4 regions of the Methylobacterium ajmalii genome follow, and region 1 is predicted to be linked to each of the others. Evidence: riboswitches for the same ligand, from Rfam matches in the RefSeq annotation. Region 1 holds a riboswitch; each other region holds the start of a gene.
What was found. Region 1 has a riboswitch for cobalamin ahead of V3T34_RS24770 (CbtB domain-containing protein). Riboswitches for the same ligand answer to the same signal wherever they lie in the genome.
Positions count from the first base shown of each region.

Region 2: it holds a riboswitch for cobalamin, as region 1 does, so the genes downstream of both, V3T34_RS00405 (TonB-dependent receptor) here and V3T34_RS24770 (CbtB domain-containing protein) in region 1, are expected to answer to the same signal.
Region 3: it holds a riboswitch for cobalamin, as region 1 does, so the genes downstream of both, V3T34_RS24160 (TonB-dependent siderophore receptor) here and V3T34_RS24770 (CbtB domain-containing protein) in region 1, are expected to answer to the same signal.
Region 4: it holds a riboswitch for cobalamin, as region 1 does, so the genes downstream of both, V3T34_RS25675 (TonB-dependent receptor) here and V3T34_RS24770 (CbtB domain-containing protein) in region 1, are expected to answer to the same signal.

Region 1 is NZ_JAZFXT010000060.1:86,701-91,620, reverse strand. Features, by position in the region: gene V3T34_RS24785 (prephenate dehydrogenase) at 1-367, opposite strand, end outside; gene cobO (cob(I)yrinic acid a,c-diamide adenosyltransferase) at 573-1,178, opposite strand; gene cobU (bifunctional adenosylcobinamide kinase/adenosylcobinamide-phosphate guanylyltransferase) at 1,175-1,756, opposite strand; cobalamin riboswitch at 1,809-2,012, shown strand; gene V3T34_RS24770 (CbtB domain-containing protein) at 2,044-2,220, shown strand; gene V3T34_RS24765 (CbtA family protein) at 2,308-3,060, shown strand; gene V3T34_RS24760 (DUF1636 family protein) at 3,057-3,449, shown strand; gene cobW (cobalamin biosynthesis protein CobW) at 3,446-4,480, shown strand; gene V3T34_RS24750 (Uma2 family endonuclease) at 4,688-4,920, shown strand, end outside.
Region 2 is NZ_JAZFXT010000002.1:40,222-45,141, reverse strand. Features, by position in the region: gene V3T34_RS00420 (acyl-CoA thioesterase) at 1-215, opposite strand, end outside; gene V3T34_RS00415 (aldo/keto reductase) at 284-1,111, opposite strand; gene V3T34_RS00410 (ABC transporter substrate-binding protein) at 1,203-2,417, opposite strand; cobalamin riboswitch at 2,635-2,835, shown strand; gene V3T34_RS00405 (TonB-dependent receptor) at 3,101-4,920, shown strand, end outside.
Region 3 is NZ_JAZFXT010000058.1:111,034-115,953, reverse strand. Features, by position in the region: gene V3T34_RS24180 (NepR family anti-sigma factor) at 1-208, shown strand, start outside; gene V3T34_RS24175 (sigma-70 family RNA polymerase sigma factor) at 217-762, shown strand; gene V3T34_RS24170 (hypothetical protein) at 899-1,135, shown strand; gene V3T34_RS24165 (TAXI family TRAP transporter solute-binding subunit) at 1,364-2,359, shown strand; cobalamin riboswitch at 2,459-2,678, shown strand; gene V3T34_RS24160 (TonB-dependent siderophore receptor) at 2,807-4,920, shown strand, end outside.
Region 4 is NZ_JAZFXT010000063.1:83,269-88,188, reverse strand. Features, by position in the region: gene repB (plasmid partitioning protein RepB) at 1-884, shown strand, start outside; gene V3T34_RS25685 (hypothetical protein) at 965-1,171, shown strand; gene V3T34_RS25680 (hypothetical protein) at 1,247-1,471, shown strand; cobalamin riboswitch at 1,611-1,803, shown strand; gene V3T34_RS25675 (TonB-dependent receptor) at 2,007-4,037, shown strand; gene V3T34_RS25670 (FdhF/YdeP family oxidoreductase) at 4,422-4,920, opposite strand, start outside.

The DNA.
Region 1 (4,920 bases):
GCCCGAAGAGCGGGTGGGTGGCGACGATGTCGACGTCTTTCGGCAGTCCCGCCCGCATGATCTCGGCCGGGCGCACCTTCACCGAGCCGACATCGAGGACGAGGGCACCCGGCCGCAGGTGCGGGGTCATGCCCTCCACCACCGCGGCGAGGGTCGAGACGGGGGTGGCCAGGATCACCACCGGGCAGGCGGCGGCCTCGGCGAGCATGGCGGGCGCGGCGCCGGCCTCCGCGATCACGCCCGAGGGCACGAACGGGTCGTGGACGCACAGGTCGGCGTGCGGCTCCAGATGCGCGGCGACGAGGCGGCCGAAGGCGCCGAAGCCGATCAGGCCGACCGAAACGGGGGTGTCGAGGGGAAACGGCACGGGGAGACCTCGGCGGTGGGCGAGGTCGGCGGGCCTGGAACTTTCGGGAAAAAGCCTCAACCGCCGACACGTCGCAGCGGTTGAGAGATGACGAGCACTCCGCCGCTTAAGGATGCGGCGCGGGATAGAGTCCGGTCGGGAGGGCGCTGGTCATGGCCGAGCCTGTAGCCTCAGCCGGCCGGCACCGTCAATCGGCCCCATTCAGTTAGAACTCGATCCCCTCCTGCGCCTTCACCCCGGCGGCGAAGTGATGCTTGACGACCGCCATCTCGGTCACGAGGTCGGCGGCGGCGATCAGCTCCGGCTTGGCGTTGCGGCCGGTGACCACGACGTGCAGGTCGGGCCTGCGCCGGCTCAGTGCCTCCACCACCTCGGCGAGCGGCAGGTAGTCGTAGCGCAGCGCGATGTTGAGCTCGTCGAGGACGAGGAGCCGGATCGCCGGATCGGCCATCAGCGCCTCGGTCCTCGCCCAGGCGGCGCGGGCGGCCGCGACGTCGCGGTCGCGGTCCTGCGTCTCCCAGGTGAAGCCCTCCCCCATCGTGTGCCACTCGACCTGGTCGGCGAAGCGGTCGAGGGCGAAGCGCTCGCCGGTCTCCCAGGCGCCCTTGATGTACTGCACCACCCCGACCCGCCAGCCGCGGCCGAGCGCCCGCAGCATCAGCCCGAAGGCCGCGGTCGACTTGCCCTTGCCGGGGCCGGTATGGACGATGAGCAGCCCCTTCTCGATCGTCTTACCCGCCACCTCGGCGTCCTGGACCGCCTTGCGCTTCTCCATCTTGGCGCGGTGGCGCGCCGCCTCGTCGTCGCTCATCGTGTCTCTCCCTTGATCGTCATGGGTAGGCCCGCCACCACCAGCACCACCCGGTCGGCGAGCGCGCCCAAGCGCTGGTGCAGGCGGCCGGCCTCGTCGCGGAACCGGCGGGCGAGCGCGTTCTCGGGCACGATGCCGAACCCGACCTCGTTCGAGACCAGCACCAGGGGCCCGGGCGCCGCGGCGCAGGCCGCGAGCAGGTCCGCGACCTCGGCGGCGAGGTCGGCCTCCTCGTCCAGCATCGCGTTGGTGAGCCACAGCGTCAGGCAGTCGACCAGCACCGGCCGGCCCGGCGGCGCCCGGCGGATCGCCCCGGCGAGGTCGCGGGGCGCATCCACGGTCTCCCAGGGCGGCGGCCGGCGGGCGCGGTGGAGGGCGATGCGCTCTCGCATCTCGTCGTCCCACCCTTGCGCCGTCGCGACGTAGAGCCAGGGGCCGGCCTGCGCCGAGACCAGCCCCTCGGCATGGGCGCTCTTGCCCGAGCGGGCACCGCCCAGCACCAGGGTCAGGCGCGGCGCGGCGCGGGTCTCGTCCGGCACGGAACTCTCCTCGGGCGCGGGGGTCGGGTGGAAATCCATCGAATTGGGGGTGTCGGGGCACGGCGCGGCGATTGCAAGCCCGCAGGCGAGCGGCTAGGGTCGAGGAGACGGTGCCTCGATCACGAGGTGAAAAGGGAACGCGGAAACCGGGATCGTCTCGGCCTGCCGCGGCTGCCCCCGCAACTGTGAGCGGACGATTACGGCCCGCCATCGGCCACTGGAGCGATCCGGGAAGGCGGTGGGCCGGTGTTGAGAGCCCGCGAGCCAGGAGACCTGCCGTCATCCTTTCATCTCGACGCCGCCGGTGGGGCGGCAGGAGCTTCGTCATGGTCGCGATCACCCGTACCCTCTCCCCCGACCTGGTCGGCGAGCGCCTGAGCGCCGTGCTCCTGGCCGCCACCCTCGGCGTCGGCCTGCTGTTCGTCTCGGGCTTCGCGCCCGTGGTCGCCCTGCACAACGCCGCGCACGACTGGCGCCACTCCGCCAACTTCCCCTGCCACTGACCAGGGCTTGACCGAACGCGGCTGCGCGGCCTGCGCCCTTCACGGGGAGCGGGCCCGTTTCCCGTTGGTCGTGCAGGTGATCCCTCGATGACGAAACGACTGCTCGCCGCGGCCCTGGTCGCCGGCTTCCTGGCCGCCTGCGTGGCGTCCGTGCTGCAATTCGCCCTCACCTCGCCGCTGATCCTGGCGGCGGAGAAGTACGAGACGGCCGAGACCGCCGAGCCGGCCTTCGCCGGCAGGGCCTTCGCTAACCCGCTGATCGTGCTGGCCCATGCCGGACACGACCATGGCGGCGAGCCGCAATGGCAGCCCGCCCCCGGCCTGCCGCGCCTCGCCTTCACGGCGCTCGCCACCCTGGTGAGCGGCGTCGGCTACGCCTTGCTGCTCGGCGCCGTCCTGGTCGCGACCGGCCGCACCGTGACGCCGGGCGAAGCGCTCAAGTTCGGCATCGGCGGCTTCCTGGCCGCCGGCCTGGCTCCCGCGATCGGGTTGCCGCCGGAACTGCCCGGCATCGCCGCGGCGGGCCTCGAATCGCGCCAGCTCTGGTGGGTGGCGACCGCCCTCGCCACGGGTATCGGCCTCTACCTGATCGCGATCCGCCGCGGCCCGGCGGCGATCGCGGTCGGCCTCGCCCTCCTCGTCGCGCCGCATGTCTGGGGCGCGCCGCACGGGCCGGAAGAGATCTCCGCCATGCCGCCGGTCTTCGCGGCGCAGTTCGCCGCCCGGTCGCTCGCCATCGGCTTCACCTTCTGGGCGGTGCTCGGCCTCGCCTTCGGCTGGGCCTGGGGGGCGGTGGCGGGACGGACGAGAGATTCCGTCCGCGGCGGGGTGGCGGCGTGAGCGATCCCATCTCCCCCGATATCTGCGTCCTCTACGTCTGCACCACCTGCCGCGACGCGGCCGACCCGGCCGACGGCCCCCGCGCCGGGGCCCGCCTGCACGAGGCGCTGGCCGCCGCGCTGGCCGCACGGCCCGGCGCGCCGGTGACGATCGAGCCGGTGGAGTGCCTCTCGGTCTGCAAGCGGTCCTGCACGGTCGCGGTCGCGAGCCCCGGCCGCTGGACCTACGTCTACGGCGACCTCGACCCGGCGGCCTCCGCCGAGGTCATCCTCGACGGCATCGGCCTCTATGCCGGGACGCCGGACGGCATCGTGCCCTGGCGCGAGCGTCCGCAGGAGTTCCGCAAGGGTGTCGTCGCCCGCATCCCTCCCGCGCCGGTGAACGCATGACCATCCTCAACAAGATCCCCTGCACCATCGTCACGGGCTTCCTCGGCGCCGGCAAGACGACGCTCGTGCGCCACGCGATCGAGCACAACGACGGCCGGCGGCTCGCCATCATCGTCAACGAGTTCGGCGATGTCGGCTTCGACGGGTCGCTTCTCGCCGAATGCGGCATCCCGGGCTGCGACGCCGATGCGGTGGTGGAACTGCCGAACGGCTGCATCTGCTGCACTGTCGCGGACGATTTCGTTCCGGCGCTCAACAAGCTCCTCGACCGGCCCGAGCCGCCCGAGCACATCCTGATCGAGACCTCGGGCCTCGCCCTGCCCAAGCCCCTCGTCCAGGCCTTCAACTGGCCGGCGATCCGCTCGCGGGTCACGGTGGACGGCGTGGTGGCGGTGGTGGACGGCCCGGCGGTGGCGTCCGGCGCCTTCGCGGACGATCCGGAGGCACTGGCCGAGCAGCGCGCGGCCGATGCCAGCGTCGACCACGAGAACCCGCTCGAGGAGGTGTTCGAGGACCAGCTCCTCTGCGCCGACCTCGTGGTGATGAACAAGTCCGACCTCCTCGACGAGGGCGAGCGGGCGCGCGTCCGCGCCGAGGTCGAGGCGCACCTGCCGCGCGCCGTCAAGCTCGTCGAGACCGCCCACGGCGCTCTCGATCCCCGCGTGCTGCTCGGCCTCAACGCCGCGGCCGAGGACGACCTCGCCGCCCGCCCCTCGCACCACGAGACGGAAGAGGACCACGACCACGACGACTTCGAGAGCGTGGCGATCCCCGTGGCGGCCGCCGGCTCGCCCGAGGATCTGGCCGCCCGGGTCGCCAAGGCCGCCGAGGTCGCGGGCGTGCTGCGCATCAAGGGCTTCTGCGCCGTCGCCGACAAGCCGATGCGCCTCGTCGTCCAGGGCGTCGGCCGCCGCATCGCCCATCATTACGACCGCCCCTGGCGCCCGGCCGAGCACCGCGACGGCACGCTGGTGGTGATCGGGCTCACCGGCTTCGACAAGGCGGCGGTGACGGCGGCGCTGAAGGGCTGAGGGATCGGTACGCCAGTTCCGGCGTACCAGGTCTCGCGGCCTGCGACAGGCCGTCCGTGTCGGGAAGAAGCGCGGATCTCCCCTCTCCCCGCCCGCGGGGAGAGGAGGGACCCGCGCTTTACTTTCGAAGCGGGATGCCTGACGCCATGGCGTCGGGATGAGGCCGAACCTCGACTGTCGAAACCCCCAGCCCCGGAGGGCCATCCCATGTCGGAGCCGGCGCCGCGGCCCTGGAGCGTGCAGGACTTCTTCTCCTGGCAGGAACAGCAGCCCGAGCGCTACGAGCTGGTCGGGGGGGTGCCGGTGCGCCTGATGGCGGGCGCCCGCAACGTTCACGACGACATCGTCGTCAACCTCGTGGCGGAGTTCCGCACGCGCCTGCGCGGCACGCCGCGCCGGCCCTTCACCGGCGACGGCAGCATCGAGACCCTGCCCGGCCA
Region 2 (4,920 bases), on a different contig from region 1:
CGGCAACCGGTCTCGACCACGAGGCCGATCACCGGACTTTTCGCGATATCGAGAACGCCGTCGGCGATCAGCACGCTGTTCACCGCCGTGTCGAAGAACGCATAATAGACCACGTTGTTGACGTGGCCGTAGACGTCGTTGTCGGCCCAGCGGGTGGTGATCGGCACGAAGCGCCGGTAGGCGGCGCGGGTCTCGGGGGGCGTGCGGCCGCTCAAAGGGCTGTCTCTCGATGCTGATCGGGGGCCGAGCCTAGGCCGGCCCGGCGCCGCCGATCAAGCGGCACTCACGTCCCGAAGGTCTCCGGGTCAGGCCCCATCCGGCCCGCCGGGTCGTCGAGGGCCTCGATCCGCGCGAGGTCGTCGGCATCGAGGGCGAAGCCCGCCACGTCGCGGTTCTCGCGGATGCGGGCGGGCGTCGCGGATTTCGGGATCGCGACGTTGCCGATGTCGAGTTGCCAGCGCAGCACGACCTGGGCCGGGGTGCGGCCGTGCTTCTCGGCGATCGCCCGGATCGCCGGATCGTCGAGCACCCCGCCGCGGCCGAGCGGCGCCCAGGCCTCGGTGACGATGCCGGCCTCGGCATGGAAGGCCCGCAGGGCGTCCTGCTGGAAGCGCGGATGCAGCTCGACCTGGTTGATCGCCGGCGTCGAGCCGGTGGCGTCGATGACGCGCTTGAGGTGCTCGATCGTGAAGTTCGAGACGCCGATCGAGCGGGCGCGGCCGTCCTCGCGCAGGCGCATCAGGGCGCGCCAGGTGTCGAGATAGGCGCCGCGCTGCGGCACCGGCCAGTGGACGAGGTAGAGGTCGACGTGGTCGAGGCCGAGGCGGGCGAGCGAGTCCTCGCAGGCCCGCAGGGTCTCGTCGTAGCCGTGGCGGTCGTTCCAGACCTTGGTGGCGACGAAGACCTCCTCGCGCGGCAGGCCCGAGGCCGCGATGGCGCGGCCGACCCCGGCCTCGTTGCCGTAGACCGCCGCGGTATCGATCGAGCGGTAGCCGGCCTCGAGCGCCGCCCCGACGATCGCCGGGGCCTCCTCGTTCTCGAGCCGCCACACCCCGAAGCCGAGCTGGGGGATGCGCTTCCCGTCGTTCAGGGTCAGGACGGCGTCGGACATGGGAAACTCTCGGCGGGGCCTAACAGGGGTGCAAGCCCCTGATCTGGGTCGGGCCCCGCCGAAGTCGAGGCGGCGGTCGGGCGCGGCTCCCCTACTTCACCAGCGGGCAGCCGCCCTCGGCCATCGGCCGGAAGGCCTGGTCGCCCGGCACGGTGTCGAGGAGCTTGTAGTAGTCGTACGGCCCCTTGCTCTCGGCCGGGCTCTTCACCTCGTACAGAAAGACGTCGTGCACGGCGCGGCCGTCCTGGCGCACCGTGACGGTGCCGAAGAGCGGATCGTTGATCGGCTTCTCGCGCATCGCCGCCACGACCTTCTCGCCCTCGATCGTGCCGGTGTCGCGCACCGCCCGCAGGTAGGCCAGGGTCGAGGAATAGACGCCGGCGTGGTTCTCGGTCGGCATCCGGCCGTTCATCCGCTCGGCGAAGCGCTTGGCGAAGGCGCGGGTGCCGTCGGTGCGGTCCCAGTAGAAGGCGCTGGCGAGCTGGAGCCCCTGCGCCGCCTTGAGGCCCAGCGCATGGGTATCGGAGAGCTGCACGAACAGGGCGGCGAGCCGCATCTGGGGCATCAACCCGAACTCCGCCGCCTGCTTGACGGCGTTGATCATGTCGGCGCCGGTATCGGCGAGCGCCAGCACCTGAGCGCCCGAGCCCTGGGCCGAGAGCAGCGGCGAGGCGAAGTCGCCGGCATTGAGCGGGTGCTTGGTCGACCCCTTCACGGTGCCGCCGACAGCCTTCAGCGCCACGGTGGCGTCGCGCTCCAGCGCGTGGCCGAGCGCGTAGTCGACGGTGACGAAGTACCACGACTTGCCGCCGCGGCCGGCGACGGCACGCGCGGTGGCCGAACCCTGCGCCCAGGTGTCGGACACCCACTGCACGGTCGTCGGCGCGCAGGCCTTGCCAGTGAGGTCGGAGGTGAGCGCGCTCGAGGCCAGCGCCACCCGGTGGCGCTCCCGCATCAGGTTCGCGACCGCCAGCGCGACCGCCGAGTTCGGCAGATCGACGATGGTCGAGACGCCCTCCTGGTCGAGCCAGCGGCGGGCGGTGGCGAGCCCGATATCGGGCTTGTTCTGGTGGTCGGCCGAGACGACCTCGACCTTCAGCTCGCCGGCCTCCTTGGCGAAATCCTCCACCGCGAGCTGTGCGGCCGTGACCGAGCCGGTGCCGGCCTGGTCGGCGAAGGGCCCGCTCATGTCGCTGAGCACGCCGACCTTGATCGGCGCCTTGGAATCCTGCGCCAGCGCGGAGGTGCCGAGCGCGAGCGACAGGGCGAGGCCGGCGAGACCGGCGGCCCGAGAGCGGAACGACATCGGGGATCCTCCCAGGGAGTTTATGTCAGATCTTGTTCGCGGCCCGACCGGGCCGTTCGGGCCTCTGTATGTCAGGGGTGCGGGGCGGCGTCGATGCGGGATCGCGCGGCGTGGTTGAGAAAGCCGGGGGCTGCATCGGCGCGGTCCGTCGCGCCGTCCGTTCTCGTCTTCCGCGTCTCTCGCGCGTCGACGACGGTTGCTCCTTGATTGCCGAATGGCTAAGCTTTTCGTCGACGGTTCCCTCCGGGGATCAAAAGGGAACGCGGTGAGGGCTTGCCCGAAGCCGCGGCTGCCCCCGCAACTGTAAGCGGCGAGCCTTCCATCATTCATGTCACTGGGAACCCGACACGGTTCCTGGGAAGACGATGGCAGGCGACGACCCGTGAGCCAGGAGACCTGCCGTCAGCCGTGGTCACACGCGAGCACGTCGGGCGGGGTGTCCTGACGGGTGTCGGGATGGGGGCGAGAGGTCCCCGTCGCGCCGTCGTTCGCGGTGACGTGCCACAGCCGCGTCTCGTCCCGCCATGTCCCCCGCCGCCCTCCCCCGATCCGCCGATGCGGCGCGCCCTCCGCGCGCCGTCCCATCACGGCGACGGACCGGATGGCGAGAATGTAACTTTATAACGTTACATTTTAGGATGACTCCGCTACGGACGGTGCGCACGCCTCCTCTGGAAACCCGCATGTCTCCCCGTCGCGCCCGCCGCCTCGCTCCCGTCGCCGCCCTCGCCGCCCCGCTCCTCGCCGCCGCGCCCGCGGGCGCCGAAGACCTGCCCCTCGATGCCATCGACGTGGCGGGCGGCCGGAACCGGGAGGTGGCCGCCCCCGGCCTCAACCTCGCGACGCCCGCGCGCTCCGGCAGCCGGCTGGGCCTCACCCCGCTCGAGACCCCGGCGAGCCTCGACGTCATTTCCGGCGAGACGATCCGGGCCCGGGGCCAGAACACCGTCGAGGAGGCGGTGACCCAGAACGCCGTCGGCATCACCAGCGTCGCCGGCCCGGGCAACGGCAACCTCTCCTTCGCCAGCCGCGGCTTCGTCGGGCCGAGCTCGGTGCAGCAGCTCTACGACGGCACGCGGCTCTATGTCGGGGTCGGCACGGTCACCTTCCCGTTCGACACCTGGTCGGCGGAGCGGATCGAGGTCCTGCGCGGGCCCGCCTCGGTGCTCTACGGCGAGGGCGCGATCGGCGGGATCATCAACGTGGTGCCGAAGAAGCCGGTCTTCACCGCCCTCGGCGAGGCGCGGGCGGCGATCGGTTCCGACGGCGTGGCGCGGCTCGCCCTCGACAGCGGCGGGCCGGTCGGCGAGGACCTGGCCTACCGGATCAACCTCAGCGGCAACCGGGCCGACGGCTGGGTCAAGCCCGACGGCGACTTCCGCAACCTCGCCCTCTCGGCGGCGATGACCTGGCGGGTCACGCCCGACCTGGCCGTCACCCTCTCGCACGACCTCGGCTACAACGAGCCGACCCGCTACTGGGGCTCGCCGCTCGTCGGCAACCGGGTGCCCGACCGCCTGCGCTTCATCAACTACAACATCCGGGATTCGCAGATCGCCTGGTTCGACAACTGGACGCAGCTGCGCACCGAATGGAACCCGAGCGCCGACATCACGGTGCGCAACACCGCCTACCGGCTCTCGACCGAGCGGCACTGGCGCGACGTCGAGCAATACACCTACCAGCCGGCGACCGGCCTGATCGGCCGCAGCGACTACATCGAGATCCTCCACCACGAGGAGCAGATCGGCAACCGCCTCGACGCGACGCTACGGAGCAGCCTGTTCGGCTTCAAGACCACGACGGTCGTCGGCTTCGACGTCAACCACATCGCGTTCCGGCGCGACAGCAACGCGCCGTTCGGCGGCGAGAGCACGGTCGATCCGTTCAACCCGGTCCCGGGCGCCTTCATCAACGTCGCGGGCACTCGCACCGACATCGTGTCGCGGACCCGCCAGGCCTCGGTCTTCGCCGAGAACCGGCTCGAGCTGTCGCCCCAGCTCGCCCTGGTGACGGGGGTGCGCTACGACGCCCCGACGGTGGCGGTGAGCCGGCCGCTGGCCGGCAGCCGCTTCGAGAAGACCTTCGACTCGACGAGTTTCCGGGTCGGCGCCGTCTACACCCCGGTTCCGGATTTCGCGCTCTACGCACAATACGCCACCGCCGCCGACCCGCTCGGCAGCCTGATCACCACCAGCGTCCCGCAAGCGCAGTTCCAGCTCGCCACCGGCGAGCAGGTCGAGGCCGGCGCCAAGGGCCTGTTCGATGGCGGGCGCGGCGAGTGGACGGTGGCGGCCTACCACATCGCCAAGGACAACCTGCTCTCGCCGATCCCCGACCGGCCGACCGAGGTGGCGCAGGTCGGCAGCCAGTCCTCCCGCGGCGTCGAGGTGGCGCTGGCCTACCAGCTCTCGGACGCCTGGCGCATCGAGGCCAACACCGCGCTGCTGAAGGCCCGCTACGACAGCTTCTCGCAGAACACCGATGCGGGCCTGGTGTCGTT
Region 3 (4,920 bases), on a different contig from region 1:
CCGCCCGGAGGGACGGGGCGAGCTCGACACCGAGACGCAGCGCCGGCTCGGGCGGGCGCTGCGGGCCCACTACGCCGACCTCCTCAGCGCACCCGTGCCGGATCGGTTCGCCGCCCTGCTCGCCGGGCTCGAGGCCGCCACCGCGGGACACGCGGCCCCGCCGGACGCGCCCGCCGCCGACCCCGCCGGGCAGGAGGATGCGCGATGACGTCCGCGATGACACAGGTCGATCCCGAGATGCGGGCGCTGCTGCTCGGCGCGATTCCCGCCCTGCGCGCCTTCGCGTTCTCGCTGACCCGCGACCTCGACCGCAGCGACGACCTCGTCCAGGACACCCTGGTGCGCGCCTGGACCAAGGCCGACAGCTTCACCCCCGGCACCAACCTCTATGCCTGGCTGTTCACGATCCTGCGCAACCTGTTCTACTCCGAGCAGCGCAAGCGCCGGCGCGAGGTCGAGGATGCCGACGGGGTGATGGCGGGCCGCCTCACGGCCTTGCCGGACCAGGAGGCGCGGGTCGAGCTGTCGGCCTTCCAGGCGGCGCTGAGCACCCTGCCGGCGAGCCAGCGCGAGGCGCTGGTGCTGGTGGGGGCCCAGAACTTCACCTACGAGGAGGCGGCCGAGATCTGCGGCGTCGCCGTCGGCACGATCAAGAGCCGGGTCAGCCGGGCGCGCGGGCGGCTCATCGAGCTGCTCGGCATGACCGGCCCGGACGACATCGGCAGCGACGGCCGGACGCTGGCGGCGATGGGGCATCCGTGATCCCGTTCGGATCCGAAGGCCTTGCGGGGTGCGGCGTCCCGGCCTGCCGCACCCCGGAACACTTTCCTGCACCTCGGGGTTTCGATGACCCGACGGCAGCCGTGCGGCGCTGCCGTCCACCCCGTGGAGTTGGCCGATGCCCCGCCCCTACGAAGCCGTCGCGGACGCGATCCGCACCGCCCGCTCGATCGTGCTGCAGGAAGGCTCCGCGCTCGCCGTGGCGGCGCGGGCCGGCGACGATGCCGCGCTCGATGCCGCGAGCTGCGACCTCGTGAGCCGCATCGCCCAGGCGATCCTGGATGCCGAGCAGGAAGCGATGGCCCGCCATCTCGTGGCCGCCGACCCGTTCGCGACGCGCCGGCTCAGCGCCTGAGGACAGCCGTCGCGCCGGGTGCCGAATCGGTTGGTCGCCGGGCGCGGGAGATCTAAGACACGTCGACGACTTCGATCTTCGGAGCGTGGGACGAGGTCGCGGATGAACGAGCATCGCCATGACGGCCTGAGCAGACTTGCGTTGGCAGGCCAACGCTTCGCCCGTTCAGGTTCTTGTTTGGTCGCAGATTTTAGGCGCCGGACCGGTCACCGCTTCGGCGAGATCTGCTTGAGGCCGAGTCATCCGCCGAGTGCTCCGTCGCGCTGCCGCCTCCTCGCGATCCTGGCCCTGATCGGCCTCGCCCTTTCGCCCGCCCGCGCCGGGGAGGGGGGGCAGGAGGCGCCGAAGGAACCCCTCCATCTCGTTCTCGCCACCGCCACGCCCGGCGGCGGATTCCCGGCCTACGGCGAGGCACTGGCAGCGGCGATCCGGGAGGCGAGCCCGGACATCACCCTGGAGTTGCGGGCGAGCAAGGGCTCGACCGAGAACCTCGACCTCCTGCGCGGGGGCCGCGTCGATCTCGGCCTCGTCCAGGGCGAGTACGCGTACGAGGCCCTGGCGGGGCAGGGCACCGCGCCGGCCGTCACCGTGGTCGCTCCGGTCTATTCGGCGCCGGGCCTGTTCGTGGTCCCGGCGGACGGGCCGGTCGCGGCCTTCGACGACCTGCGCGGTCGGCCGGTGGCGCTCGGCACCCGCAGCTCCGGCCTCACCGCCATGGGCCGCACGGTCCTGCGCGGCGCAGGCCTCGACCCCGACCACGATATCCGTCCGATCCTCCTCGACCATGCCGGCGACGGCCCGGCGATGCTGCGCGACGGGCGCGCGGCGGCCCTGTGGGGCGGCGGCACCGGCTGGCCGGGCTTTCGCGCCGCGGCCGCGGCACCGGGCGGGGCTCGGTTCCTCGGTCCCCCGACGGCGGCGATTCCCGCGATCCTCGCCGCGAGCCCGTCCCTGCGCCGCATGACCGTGCCGGCCGGCACCTTTCCGGGTCAGACAGGGGCGATCGACACGGTGGGGTCGTGGAGCTTCATCCTCGGCCGGCCCGGGCTCGACCCGGGGGCGGTCGCCCGTCTCGTGGCGGCGATCGACGCGGCGCGGCCGGCCTTGGCGCGGCGTCAGCCGCACGAGCGTCCGAGCGATCCCCGCGACCTCGCCGATGCCGTCCCGGCCGGCTGGCTTCACCCCGCCACGGCCTCGTACCTGCGGCAGGCCGGCACGCCCTGAGCCCTGACAGCCCGAGATCCGGTGTGTTCCTGTGGACACAGGGTACGCAACGTTATTACAATGCGTTTCTGGTCTATTGCTGCATCGCGGTGACCGTGGCACCTTCGCGGCAGCCAAGGTTCCCCGGGCGTCGCGCCCGGGGCTAAGAGGGAACCCGGTGCGCTCGGTCGGCAAGACCGTTCGGGCAAGACCGGGGCTGCCCCCGCAACTGTGAGCGGAGAGATCCCGCCGCCGACGGTCACTGGTGCGCCGCACCGGGAAGGCCAGGCGGGAGCGACGATCCGCGAGCCAGGAGACCTGCCTTCGGCGCGCGCCACGTCGGCGCGGTCACGTCCTGCGGGCGGTGCGGCCCGGGGGAGCGCTCGGGTCCGGCTGCCGCGTTCAGGAACGCGGGATGCCGCCTGCCGCTCGTCCGTCCGCCCCGCGCGGCAACATCGAGTGTGCTTCGTGAGAACCCGTCCGCCGCTTCGCCATCCTGCGCCCTCCCGCCGCCGCCGCGGCGCCGTCCTGGCGGGCGCCGTCGCCGTCGGCCTCGCCGCACCCGCGGCCCGCGCCCAGGAGAGCATCGCCCTCGACGAGGTCGTGGTGGAGGGCAGCGCCCCGGCGGGCGGTCCGCAGGCGCGGCTGACCGCCGCGTCCGGCACGATCGGCCTCATCGGCCCGACCCCGGGCTTCCGGGCCGACCGCGCGGTGAGCAGCACCAAGACCGACACGCCCCAGCGCGACGTGCCGCAGGTCGTCACGGTGGCGCCCCGCGAGGTCATCACCGATCTCGCCGCCACCCGGGTCGACCGCGTCCTCACCTACACGCCGGGCGTCGCCCTGCAGAACAATTTCGGCGGGCTGACCATCTTCAGCTACGCCATCCGGGGCGTGACCACCTCGGAACTGTACAAGAACGGTTTTCCGCTCAACCGCGGCTTCCCGCCGCCGCCCGACACCCAGAACGTCGAGCGGATCGAGGTGCTGAAGGGCCCCGGCGGCGGCCTGTTCGGGCGCAGCGACCCTGGCGGCCTCGTCAACCTCATCACCAAGCAGCCGACCGCCGAGCGCTTCGTCGAGATGGGCGGGCTGTGGGGCTCGTTCGAGGAGGTCCGCGGCACGGTGGATTCCGGCGGCGCGCTGAACGAGGACGGCACGCTCCTCTACCGCTTCAACCTCGCGGCCGGGCGCCAGAACAGCTTCCGCGATTTCGTCGACGGCGACCGGCTCTTCGTCGCTCCCGTCGTGAGCTGGCAGGTCACGCCCGACACCAAGGTGACGGTCGAGACCGAGTTCCTGCGCAACCGCACGGTGTTCGACCGCGGCGTCATCGCGATCAACAACCGGCTCGGGTTCCTGCCGATCTCGCGCTTCCTCGGCGAGCCGGGCCAGAGCATCTACCAGACCAACGACTCGATGCAGATCCGGGTCGACCACCGCTTCGACGCCGACTGGCAGATGCGGCTTGCCACCTACCTCAACTCCAACTCGCTCACCGGCGAGGCGGTCGAGGTGCGGGGCATCGCCGCCGACAACCGCACCGTCCTGCGCGACCGCAACTACCGCAACTACCGCGCCGACATCGCGCTCGGCCAAGCCGAGCTGGTCGGGCGCTTCGACACCGCCGGGATCGGCCACACCGTGCTGCTCGGCTTCGAGCGCGAGAGCACCGACGGCACCTACCAGCAGATCCGCTCCAACACCCGCCAGAACCCGTATTCGCTCGACATCTACGCCCCGGCCTACGGCCAGCCGCTTCCGAACTACACGCGCCAGACCAACGGCTTCGAGCAGGTGATGAACACCGCGCTCTACGCCCAGGACCAGATCGCGCTGTCGCCCGAGTGGAAGGCGATGGTGGGCGTGCGGTTCGACTTCTTCGAGCAGGCATTCCGCGAGCGCAGCACCGGCGTCCGCAGCGACCAGACCTACTTCGCCGCCACGCCCCGGGCCGGCCTCGTCTACCAGCCGCTGCCGGAACTGTCGCTCTACGCCAATGTCGGCACGAGCTTCCGGCCGAATATCGGGCCGGACGCCGCGGCCTCGTCGTTCAACGGCCCGTTCGCGCCGGAGACCGGCCTCGGCTACGAGGTCGGAACCAAGCTCGACCTCTACGGCGGCGCCTTGAGCCTGACGGGCGCCGCCTTCCGGGTCGAGCGCCAGAACGTGCTCACCGCCGATCCCAACAACAGCGGGTTCTCGATCGCCGCCGGCGCGGTGCGCAGCCAGGGCTTCGAGTTCACGGCGGCCGGCCAGCTCTCGCCCTCGGTCAAGGTCCTGGCCGGCTACGTCTTCGCCGACGCGGTGGTCACCAAGGACAACGTGCTGCCGGTCGGTGCGCCCCTCATCAACGTGCCGCGCCATTCGGGCAGCCTGCTCGCCGTCTACGAGGCCCAGGAGGGCTCCTGGAAGGGGTTCGGCATCGGCGGCGGCGCGCGGGCGGTCGGCGAACGGGCCGGCGACGCGAATGGTGGTGCCTTCAGGCTCCCGGGCTACATCGCGGTCGACGCGCTGGCCTATTACAAGTGGGAGAACTTCCGGTTCGGACTGAACGTCGAGAACGTCTTCGACACCACCTA
Region 4 (4,920 bases), on a different contig from region 1:
GCGCGGTGCGGGCGATGAGCAGCACGCTGCGCGGGCTCGCCGCCCGGGCCGACGCCGCCGCCGAGATCGAGGCCGGCACGGTTGTCGTCGAGATCGCCCCGGAGCGGATCGACGATTCCTTCATCGCCGACCGGGTGGCGGACGCGACCGATCCGGGTTTGGCGGCCCTGGTCGAGAGCATCCGCGAGAGCGGCCAGCAGGTGCCGATCCTGGTGCGCCCCCACCCCGCCGACCCGGACCGGTTCCAGGTCGCCTACGGCCGCCGCCGCATCCAGGCGGCGCGCCGCCTCGCCCGGCCGGTCCGCGCCGTGGTGCGCCCGCTCTCGGACGCCGAACTAGTGGTGGCCCAGGGCAAGGAGAACCTGGAGCGGCAGGACCTCAGCTACATCGAGCGGGCGTTCTTCGCGCTGCGGCTCGAGGAGCACGGCTTTTCCCGCGCCACGATCATCGCCGCGATGGGCGTCGGCAAGGGCGACCTCTCGACCCTGATCTCGGTCGCCCGCACGGTGCCGGCCGACGTCGTCCGGGCGATCGGCCCGGCGCCCGCCGCCGGGCGGCCGCGATGGATGCTGCTCGCCGAGCGGATCCGGGCGGCGAGCCCGAAGCGGATCGCCGGGCTCATCGCCGATCCGGCCCTCGCCGAGACGCCGACGAACGAGCGCTTCGCGGCCGTGCTGCACGCGCTCGCCCCTCCGGCGGCCCCGCGGCCGGCGCCGCAGGTCTGGAGCGACGAGGCCGGCCGCGGCATCGCCCGGATCGAGCGCCGCTCGGATCGGGTCGCGGTGTCCTTCGACGAGACCGCGGAGCCGGGCCTCGCCGACTACGTCCTCGACCGGCTGCCGGAGATACTGGCCGCCTACCGGGCCGGCCGCGCCAAGCCCTGACAGGAACCGCCGGCGCACGGGAACCATCGCACGGGCGCGACGATGCCTCACCGGTCCCGCCCGACATTCCGAGATCCGCCATGCGCCGCGCCGTCCTGCTCCTCGCCCTGCTGGCCCCCGTCCTGGCTCCCGCCGCCGTCCTCGCCGAGGACGCCCCGCGGACCGGCGAGCGGGACGTCTGCGAGGCCAAGGCCGACCGGAGCGGCATCACCGGCGACGGACGGGCGACCTTCCTGCGCGAATGCGAGGCCGGCGAGCGCCTGGTGCGCGGGTCCGCGCCGCGCTGACGGTGAACGGCGGCAGGCGCGGCGCGTTGGACGACGAGTGTCCGCCGCCGCGGAGCAGACGATGAGGAGCAGCCGATGACCGATTGGAGGCCCATCGATCGCGCGCCCCAGGACGGCCGCTGGATCATCGCCATCCACCGGGACGAGCCGGACCGGCGCGCCGTGATCCGCTGGGATCCCGGGCGCGTCGGCGATGCGCGCCCCTGGCACGTCGCCACCACCGAGCACGGCTACGCCCCGGAGGCGTTCACCCACTGGACGCCGTTTCCGGATCCGCCGGAGCCGGGGCGTGCCGCGTGATGCCGGATCGTGTCCCGGGGCGTGGCCTCGACGCGAACTGGCCCGGCGCGCATCGGTGCCCGGGTGCAACGACCTGCCGGCGACGAGACATGCGCGTTCGCAATCGCACCGCGGGGCATTGACCCGGATCCCCCGAACCGCCACCCTCACGGCGACGGTTCCCCTCGGGGATCAAAAGGGAACGCGGTGGGGGTTTACCCGATGCCGCGGCTGCCCCCGCAACTGTAAGCGGCGAGCCTTCCACCACCATAGTCACTGGGTGACTCACCCGGGAAGACGGTGGCGGGCACCGACCCGCGAGCCAGGAGACCTGCCGTCAGTCGTGGTCACGCGCGAAGCGCGTCGGGCGGGGTGTCCTGACGGGTGTCGGAACGGGTCTTCGCGATCCGGGCGGCCTCGTTCGCGGTGACGTGCCACTGCCGTTGCCCGAGTCCCGACCGTGCCTGCCTCCCGCCTTTCGTTCGTTCCCCCGCTCGTCGCCTGCATCGCCGCCGTGGCATCCTCGCCTGCCGGTGCCCAGGGGCCTGCGGGCGAGATCCGCCTCGACGAGATCGAGGTCTCCGCCCCGCCGCCCGCGTCGTCGGGCCCCGCCGCCAGTGCCGGTTACGTCGGCGGCGTCACCGGCATCGGCGGAGCGCTCGCGACCGTCGATGCCGCCAGCGCCGGGATCATCTCGGGCGCGCAGCTCAACAGCCGCCCCGTCACCCGTCCCGGCGAGGTACTGGAATCGGTGCCGGGCCTGATCGTCACCCAGCATTCCGGCGAGGGCAAAGCCAACCAGTTCTTCCTGCGCGGCTTCAACCTCGACCACGGCACCGACATCGCCCTCCACGTCGACGGCATGCCGGTGAACATGCGCACCCATGCCCACGGCCAGGGTTATGCCGACCTCAACTTCCTGATCCCCGAGCTCGTCGGCGCCGTCGAATTCCACAAGGGCCCGTACTTCGTCCGCGACGGCGACTTCGCCTCGGCGGGATCGGTGCGGATCGACTACCTCGACAAGCTCGACCGCAACGTCGCGCTGACCACGCTGGGCAGCTTCGGCTACAAGCGCGGGCTCTCGGCCGCCTCCGTGCCGCTCGGCGCGGGCAACCTCCTGGTGGCGGGCGAGGCGCAGACCTACGACGGGCCGTGGGTGGTGCCCGATGCCCTGCGCAAGCTCAACGGCGTCGCCCGCTACAGCCAGGGCACCGCGACCGACGGGTTTTCCGTCACCGGCATGGCCTACTGGGCGAAGTGGAACGCCACCAACCAGATCCCCGAGCGGGCGGTGGCGGAGGGGATCATCGGCCGCTACGGCACGCTGGACCCGACCGATGGCGGCGAGACCGGGCGCTTCTCGCTCTCGGGACGCTGGAGCCAATCGGACGCGGGCGGCATCACCCGGGCCTCGGCCTACGTGATCCGCTACCAGATGAACCTCTGGAACAACTTCACCTACTTCCTCAACGATCCCGTCAACGGCGACCAGTTCCGCCAGCGCGACGCCCGGGTGCTCGGCGGCGGCGAGATCAGCCGCGTCTTCCAGGGCGACCTGCTCGGGCTGCCGATGGAGAACGAGATCGGCCTCCAGACCCGCACCGACGACATCCGGGTCGGTCTGTTCAACACCACGGCGCGGCAGTACCGCTCGACGGTGCTCGACGACCGGGTGCTGGAGGCGAGCGCGGCGTTCTACTACGAGAACCGGGTGCGCTGGACCGACTGGCTGCGCACCAGCGTCGGCTTCCGGGCCGACGGCTACTCGGCCGATGTCCGCTCCGACACCCCGGCGAACTCGGGCCGGGCCCGCGACGGCATCGTCACCCCGAAGCTCGGCGCGGTGCTCGGGCCGTGGCTCGATACCGAGATCTACGTGAACTACGGCGGCGGCTTCCACTCGAACGACGTCCGCGGTGTCACCGCGACGGTCGATCCGGCAAGCCCGCTGTTCAACATCAGCCGCTCGCCGTTCCTGGTGCCCTCGACGGGCTACGAGGTCGGGATCCGCAACCGTTCCATCGCCGGGCTGGAGACGAGCCTCGCCCTGTTCCGGCTCGACTTCGCCTCCGAGAACCTGTTCCAGGGCGACACCGGCACCACCGAGCCGAGCCGGCCGACCCGCCGCTTCGGCATCGAGTGGAGCAACCACTACGCGGTCACGCCGTGGCTGCGGCTGGAGGGCGACCTGACGATCACCAACGCGCGCTTCTCCGACCGCGACCCCGTCGGCCAGCGCGTGCCGGAGGCGCCGACCACCATCGCGTCGGCGGGGGTCACCTTCGGCGAGGGCCGGGGCTGGTTCGGATCCTTGCGCTTCCGCTACTTCGGCTCCCGGCCGCTGATCGAGGACAACTCGGTGCGCTCGAAGCCGACCGCGCTGCTCAATGGCCGGCTCGGCTACGCCTTCGACAACGGCGTGAGCCTCGCCCTCGACGTGCTCAACCTGACGAACGCGAAGGCCGACCAGATCACCTACTTCTACGAGTCCCGCCTGCCCGGAGAGGCCGCCGCCGTGGCCGACCGGCACTTCCACCCGGTCGAGCCGACCGCGTTGCGCCTGACCCTGGCGGGGCGGTTCTGACGGGCGCAGTCCCGTCGTGTCCCCGGGGCCATCGGCCGGGCGGGATCTCTCGCGGTGGTGGCCATCGGCCGCGAGCGGTCCGGGGGCGGGCGCCGGCGAGCGGCGGCGTCACCGCCGGCACGTTCGTCATCTCGTGGAGCGGCGTGACCCCAAACGAGAAGCACCGCCGCGATGGCGTCGCGGCGGTGCTTGCCCTTCAAGAGGGCCTTCCTCCCCAGACTGCGGACCGCTCTCGAGGGCGGCTTGTGTCGTGTCTGTGATCACAGTGGTAGCCGCCGCGCCGCCCCCACACAAGCACAATTGTGCGCCATCCGTGTGCAACCGGCACTTTGATGCGTGGTGCCGGAGGCCCAACCGGGGTGGGGGAGGGGGGGCGGCACCCCCTCAGATCGGATGGGCCGAATGCCCGGTCGGCTCGCGCCGGTCGGCTTTCGGTCCGCCGGCCTCCGGCTTGATCCGCACCGGCACCGATTTCGCGGCCGGCGTTCCCGACTGGATGTCGTGGTGCGAGAGCGCCATCAGCGGGTTCATCTCGGGGTAATAGGCCCCCAGGCACCCGTCCGGCAGGGAGAACGGCGTCACGGTGAGGCCGGTCACCTCCCGGGTGATGCCGTCGCCGGCATCGCTGACGAGCGACACGACCTGGCCTTCCGTGAGCCCCGCCCGGCGGATCTCGGCCGGGTTCATCAGCAGCACGTCGCGGGTGCCCTCGATCCCGCGCAGGCGGTCGCTGTAGCCGTAGATCGTGGTGTTGAACTGGTCGTTCGACCGCATGGTGATCAGCCGGTAGCGCCCGTCCGCATCCTCGAACCCGGCGGCCGACATCACCTCGGGCGCCGTGAACGTGGCCTTGCCGCTCTCGGTCTTCCAGATCCGCTCGCGG